One region of the Arthrobacter sp. NPDC057259 genome, then DNA from elsewhere that is predicted to be linked to it. Evidence: riboswitches for the same ligand, from Rfam matches in the RefSeq annotation. Region 1 holds a riboswitch; each other region holds the start of a gene.
What was found. Region 1 has a riboswitch for S-adenosylmethionine ahead of ACFUCU_RS09785 (bifunctional o-acetylhomoserine/o-acetylserine sulfhydrylase). Riboswitches for the same ligand answer to the same signal wherever they lie in the genome.
Positions count from the first base shown of each region.

Region 2: linked by a shared signal. The riboswitch ahead of ACFUCU_RS11375 (methionine ABC transporter ATP-binding protein) and the one ahead of ACFUCU_RS09785 (bifunctional o-acetylhomoserine/o-acetylserine sulfhydrylase) in region 1 are both predicted to bind S-adenosylmethionine.
Region 3: linked by a shared signal. The riboswitch ahead of ACFUCU_RS00180 (aminotransferase class V-fold PLP-dependent enzyme) and the one ahead of ACFUCU_RS09785 (bifunctional o-acetylhomoserine/o-acetylserine sulfhydrylase) in region 1 are both predicted to bind S-adenosylmethionine.

Region 1 is NZ_JBHUYA010000005.1:99,966-102,159, forward strand. Features, by position in the region: gene ACFUCU_RS09785 (bifunctional o-acetylhomoserine/o-acetylserine sulfhydrylase) at 55-1,371, opposite strand; SAM riboswitch class IV at 1,456-1,572, opposite strand; gene ACFUCU_RS09790 (VOC family protein) at 1,765-2,194, shown strand, end outside.
Region 2 is NZ_JBHUYA010000006.1:113,421-115,614, reverse strand. Features, by position in the region: gene ACFUCU_RS11380 (methionine ABC transporter permease) at 1-438, opposite strand, end outside; gene ACFUCU_RS11375 (methionine ABC transporter ATP-binding protein) at 431-1,243, opposite strand; SAM riboswitch class I at 1,383-1,472, opposite strand; gene ACFUCU_RS11370 (CoA-binding protein) at 1,548-1,973, opposite strand.
Region 3 is NZ_JBHUYA010000001.1:41,832-44,025, reverse strand. Features, by position in the region: gene hisN (histidinol-phosphatase) at 1-695, shown strand, start outside; SAM riboswitch class IV at 793-906, shown strand; gene ACFUCU_RS00180 (aminotransferase class V-fold PLP-dependent enzyme) at 942-2,194, shown strand, end outside.

The DNA.
Region 1 (2,194 bases):
CGCCGGCCGCCGTCGGGCCCGCAAAGGTGGGGAAATCCGGCGGGGGTCCCGGGCCTAGCCGGCCTTCGCGGCGCGGAAGCCGGCGTCGAGGTCCGCCAGGATGTCGTCGATGTGCTCCAGGCCCACCGAGAGCCGGACCAGGCCCGGGTGGACGCCCGCCACCGCCTGCTGCTCCGGGCTGAGCTGGCTGTGCGTGGTCGACGCCGGGTGGATCACCAGCGAGCGCACGTCGCCGATGTTCGCCACGTGCGAGTGCAGCTCCAGGGCGTCGACGAAGCGTTTGCCGGCCTCCACTCCCCCGGCGATGACGAAGGAGACGACGGCGCCCGTGCCGCGCGGACCGTATTTCCGGCCGCGCTCGTACCAGGGGCTCGAGGGCAGCCCCGCGTAGGCGACCGATTCGACGTCCTCCCGGCCCTCCAGCCATTCGGCCACCCGGGTGGCGTTGGCGACGTGCCGCTCCACCCGCAGGCTCAGCGTCTCGATGCCCTGGGCGATCAGGAAGGCGTTGAAGGGCGCGACGGCGGAGCCGAGGTCGCGCAGCAGCTGGACCCGGGCCTTGAGGATGTAGGAGAGGTTGGCCCCCAGTGCGCCGTCCGCGCCCAGGTCCCGGGCGTAGACCAGGCCGTTGTAGCTGGGGTCGGGGGTGTTGAAGCCGGGGTACCGCTCCGGGTCCGCGCCGAAGTCGAACTTTCCGGAGTCCACGATCACACCGGCGATCGCCGAGCCGTGGCCGCCCAGGTACTTCGTGGCCGAGTGCACCACGATGTCCGCGCCCCACTCCAGCGGACGGATCAGGTACGGCGTGGCGAGGGTGTTGTCCACGATCAGCGGCACCCCTGCCTGGTGGGCCACGTCCGAGATTCCCTCGATGTCCAGGACGTCCTGGCGCGGGTTGGAGACCACCTCGCCGAAGAAGAGCTTGGTGTTCGGCTGCACCGCCTCGCGCCACTGGTCCAAGTTGTCCGGGTCCGCCACGAAGGTCACGGAGATGCCGAACTTCTTCAGAGTGTGGGCCAGCAGGTTGTAGGTGCCGCCATAGAGGCTGGGGCTGGCCACCACGTGGTCCCCGGCTTCGGCGATGTTGAGGATGGCGAAGGTTTCCGCCGCCTGCCCGGAACTGAGCAGCAGCGCGCCGAGGCCGCCCTCCAGGCTGGCGATGCGCTGTTCGACCGCGTCCTGGGTGGGGTTGCCGATTCGGGTGTAGATGGGGGCGAGCTCGGCCAGGGCGAACCGGTTCGCGGCGCTCTCGGCGCTCGGGAAGACGAACGACGTCGTCTGGTAGATCGGCAGCGAGCGGGCGCCGGTGGCGGCGTCCGGTTGCTGGCCGGCGTGGATCTGACGGGTTTCAAAGGACCAGGCGTTGGACATGGCGTCTCCTGTGACTGGGCTCAGGGCGGCACCGGACCCGAGTCCCGCGCTGTTCGCGGGTCCCGGATTATCGGCACGGCCCTGGCGCCGCGCTTGCCCCGCCGGCGGTCGCCGGAGGGCCAGGTCTTCACCCGGGGCACCCCACCGCGCAAGGAGGGTTGCCGGCCAGCGAGCCGGGGCTTGGCGCTGGCACTCATGACCTGCTCCCAGTGTAGGAAGCCGGAAACCGGCACGGATAGCTTTATGACAAAGATGAAGAAACCGGTCCCCGGGACGGCTTGTCCGGCGGATTTCCGCGGCCGCGCCGGTCGGCACGGGGGCCCGCCGGACGACCCCGGCGAGGTTAGGACAGCCTAAGCTGAGAGGTCCATCACAAAGTGCCAAGATGAGGGCATGCGCATGGATCACGTCTCTTACGCCTGTGAAAAGGATGGCCTCGCGGCCACCACCGACCGTATCGCCACGGCCCTCGGGGTCGAGGCCGTCAAGGGCGGCGTGCACCCCCGTTTTGGCACCCGCAACATGATCATCCCGCTCGCCGGGCACAAGTACCTGGAGGTCGTGGAGGTCCTGGACCACCCGGCGTCGGACAAGGCACCGTTCGGCCAGGCGGTCCGCGCCCGCTCCGCCGCCGGCGGTGGCTGGATGGGCTGGTGCGTTGAGGTCGACGACCTGGCACCCTTCGAGGAACGCCTGGGCCGCGCCGCGGTCAACGGCAACCGCAAGTTCCCCGACGGCCGTGAACTGGTCTGGAAGCAGATCGGCATCCTGGGCCTCATCGCGGATCCGCAGGTCCCCTACATGCTCAAGTGGGAGGGCGACC
Region 2 (2,194 bases), on a different contig from region 1:
CCGGGCCTCCACCAGCAGCACGTCCCGGACAATCTGGGACCGGCTGGCTCCCATCGAGCGGGCGGCCTCCACCACGCCGCTGCCGAGCTGGCTGAGGTTCTGTTCCACGAAGCGGGCGAAGTACGGGATGGCGTTGATGGTCAGCGGGACGATCACCGCGGCCGTGCCGATGGTGGTGCCCACGATGAAGCGGGTCACCGGGATGATGGCGATCAGCAGGATCAGGAACGGGAAGGACCGGACCAGGTTGACCAGGCCGTCCAGGACCCGGTGGAGCCGGGGCCGGTGCCGCAGCCCGCCGGGGCCGATCGTGTAGAGCCAGACGCCCAGCGGCGTGCCGATCAGGACGGCCAGCGGGATCGCGACCAGCAGCATGGCCAGGGTCTGGCCCATGGCGGCGCCGATTTCGGGCAGGACCGATAGGATGCGCTCAAGCATGGATCAGGCCTTTCGGGGCGGGGCCGGCCGGGGCGGCTGCCCGGTGGGGCCGGTTCAGCTCGATGGCGTCGGAGACCAGGTACCGCCCGATCGAGGTGGCGGGGTGGAAGCCGGGGCGTTCGAGCTCGGCCAGGTCGAATTGCTCGACGATCCGGCCGTCCTCCATGACCGCGACGTTGTCCGCGATGGCCTTGATGACGTTCATTTCGTGCGTGACCACCACGATCGTGATGCCGAATTCGGCGTTGACGTCCGCGAGGTACTGCAGCACGGAGGCGGTGGTCCGGGGGTCCACGGCCGACGTCGGTTCGTCGCAGAGCAGGACCTTCGGCTCCGTGGCCAGCGCCCGGGCGATGGCCACCCGCTGCTTCTGGCCGCCGGAGAGCTTCGCGGGGTAGCTGGCGGCCTTGTCCGCGAGGTCCACGATGGCCAGGGCGTCGGCCGCCCGGCGCCGGCGTTCGGCCTTCCCCACCCCGGCGAACTTCAGTGAGAGCTCCACGTTCTCCTGCGCGGTGAGGTTGTTGAGCAGGTTGAAGTGCTGGAAGATCATGCCGATTCCGTGCCGGCTGCTGCGCAGTTCCGGCTCGCTCAGGGCGGTCAGGTCCACGCCGTCGACCAGGACCCGGCCCGAGGTGGGGCGTTCGAGCAGGTTGATGTTGCGCAGCAGCGTGGATTTGCCGGCGCCGGAGAACCCGATGATGCCTTGGATCCGGCCGCGCTCCACGGTGAGGGTGACGTCGTCGACGGCGGTGAACCGGCCATCCTTCGACCGGAACGAGGTGCTGACATTCTGGATCTCGATCACAGCGGACCGCCCGCGATCCGGGCCGGCGCTGCCGTCGTTGTGGTGTTCATGATTCCTCCGGGGCTCGCCCGAGGAAAGCCTCATCCCCCGGCGCCGGGGCAGCGCAAAGCGCGGCCTCTCGGGTCCGTGGAACAGTGGTTCTCCATCGGTCCTGGCGGTAGCACCGTCCTCATCGAGGGGGTTGCTGCGGCGTCACGGAGCCAGGTCTCTCAGCCGCTCGGGATGGTTACCCCACGAATCTGGCACACGCCCGGCCGAGGTGAAAGCGGCGCGTCACACGCCGTAAAGCTCCCGTCAGTCCCGGTTAAAGGCCCAGGAGCGGCGCTTCCCTGGCCGGGCAGGCGTTCATGACGACGTCCAGCCCGGCGGCCTTGGCGCGTTCGGCCGCGGCCTCGTCGATGACGCCCAGCTGCAGCCAGACGGCGCCGGCGCCGGCGGCAATCGCCTGGTCCACCACGTCGCCGACGCGTCCGGAGTTCACGAAGCAATCCACGACGTCGATGGGCCGCTTCTCCGCCGGGATTTCCGCCAGCGAGCGGTAGCCGGCCTCTCCGTGCACGTCGTCGCCGGGCAGGTTGACCGGGATGATGTCCATGCCCAGGCGGTCGCGGATGAACAGCGACGTGTCGTAGGCAGCACGCCATTGGTTGGTGCTCAGGCCCACGATGGCCCACCGGCCCTTGGTGCGCAGGAGGCGTTCGACGACGGCGGGATCGTTCACGTGGCTCATGCGGCCAGCCTACGTCCGCCGGCAGCACCACCGCAGTAGGCAAACCCACCCCGGGCGCTGTGCCGAATTTCTGATCGAACCAGGCGCCTCCCGTCCGCAGGTTTCCGAATATTACGCGCCCATTTGGCGAAAATCCGCCGTTCGGTTTTAGTAGACAGTGACCATCCCGAGCGGCCGAGAGACCTGGATCGATGACGCCGCAGCAACCCTGGTCGACGGAC
Region 3 (2,194 bases), on a different contig from region 1:
AGCCGGACCTGACGCCGGTCACCGACGCCGACAAGGCCGCCGAGGAGGCCATCCGCGGCCAGCTCTCCCGCTCCCGCCCCCGCGACGCCGTCCTGGGCGAGGAATTCGGCAGCTCGGGCCACGGCTCCCGCCGCTGGATCATCGACCCGATCGACGGCACCAAGAACTTCGTGCGCGGCGTCCCCGTCTGGGCCACCCTCATCGCCCTGGTAGACGAGGGCGAGCCGGTGGTCGGCGTCGTTAGTGCCCCTGCCCTCGGCAAGCGCTGGTGGGCCGCCAAGGGCGCCGGCGCCTACACGGGCCGTTCGCTGGCCGCCGCAACCCGGCTGCGGGTCTCCAACGTCTCAGACCTCTCCGACGCCTCCCTCTCCTACTCCAGCCTGGGCGGCTGGAAGCAGCGCGGCAACCTCGACGAATTCCTGGGCCTGACCGAGGAAGTCTGGCGCACCCGCGCCTACGGCGACTTCTGGTCCTACTGCCTGGTGGCCGAGGGCGCCGTCGACATCGCCTGCGAGCCGGAACTGAACCTTTACGACATGGCCGCCCTGGTCCCGATCGTCACCGAGGCCGGCGGCCGGTTCACCTCCCTCGAGGGTGAGGACGGCCCGTTCGGCGGCAACGCCCTGGCCACGAACTCGATCCTGCACTCCGAGGTTCTTAAGCGGCTCAATCCGAACCTCGACGACCTGCTCTAAAACCGCGCCTTCCCTAAGGGCCGGTTCCGCGTAACACAGCGCTTCACATTGCCGCGCCCCTTTCCGGGGCGCGGCAATGTGTCCTAGGCTCGAACCAGGTCACGAGTGCCAGCGCTAAACCCCGGTTTGCTGGCCGGCAACCCTCCTTTCGCGGCGGGGTGCCCCGGGTGACGACCTGGCCGGTCCGGAGCGGACCCGGCAAGCGCGGATCCCCTGCACGCGGGGTCCTTTCTCGAGCGAGGTCCCATGTCGACTGCCATTTTTTCGTCCCCAGCATCCATCTCCACGGCTGTATCCGCCGCGCGCGCCCCGCTGGCCGCCGTGACCGGCGCCGAGATCCAGGCGCCGCTGATCCAGGGCGGCCAGGTCCGCTACGCCAATCTGGACTACGGCGCCTCGGCCCCTGCCCTGTCTGTGGTCTCCGCGTACCTCAACGAGATCCTGCCCTACTACGCCAGCGTCCACCGCGGCGCCGGCTACGCCTCCCAGCTGAGCACCTCGGTCTACGAGAACGCGCGGACCATTGTGCGGGACTTCGTCGGCGGCCGGGCCGACGACGCGGTCATCTTCACCCGGAACACCACCGATTCGCTGAACCTCCTGGCCGGGTGCCTGCCCACCGCCGGCGGCCGGCACCTGGGCGAGGTCCTGTACCTGGACATCGAACACCACGCGAACCTGCTGCCGTGGCAGGGGGTTCCGCACCGCAGCGTCGTCGCCGCGCCTACCCTCGCCGGGACGCTGGCGCGGCTCCGGGCCGAGCTGGCAACCGGCGGCATCAGCCTCCTCGCGGTCACGGGCGCGTCGAATGTCACCGGCGAGATCCTGCCCGTCCGCGAGCTCGCGGCGCTGGCGCACGAGCACGGGGCCCGGATCGTCGTCGACGCCGCGCAGCTGGCCCCGCACCGCCGCATCGACGTCGCGGCCGACGGCATCGACTACGTCGCCTTCTCGGGGCACAAGCTCTACGCACCCTTCGGCGCGGGTGTCCTGGTCGGGCGGCCGGACTGGCTCGACGCCGGGACGCCGCACCTGGCCGGCGGCGGCGCCGTCCGCGACGCCCGGCTGGACGCCGTCAGCTGGACCACCGGACCTGCCCGGCACGAGGGCGGCTCCCCCAACGTCCTCGGCGCGGCCGCCCTGGCCCGCGCCACCCAGGCGGTCGCGGCCCTGGACGAAGCATCCTGGCACGGCCACGAGGATGCCATCCGGTCCTTCCTGGCCGACGGCCTGCGGGAGATCGACGGCGTGAGCGTGCACCACATCTTCGAGGAGACCGACCACGGGGAGGGCCACGGCACCATCGGCGTCGTGAACTTCTCGGTCGCGGGGTACGACGCCGGTCTCGTCGCCGCGTACCTGTCCGCAGAGCACGGGATCGGTGTGCGGGACGGCAGGTTCTGCGCGCATCCGCTGCTCAAGCGGCTGGGCCTGCCCGCCGGGTCGCTGCGGGCCAGCTTCGGCCTGGGCTCCCGGCTCGAGGACGCCGAGCGGCTGCT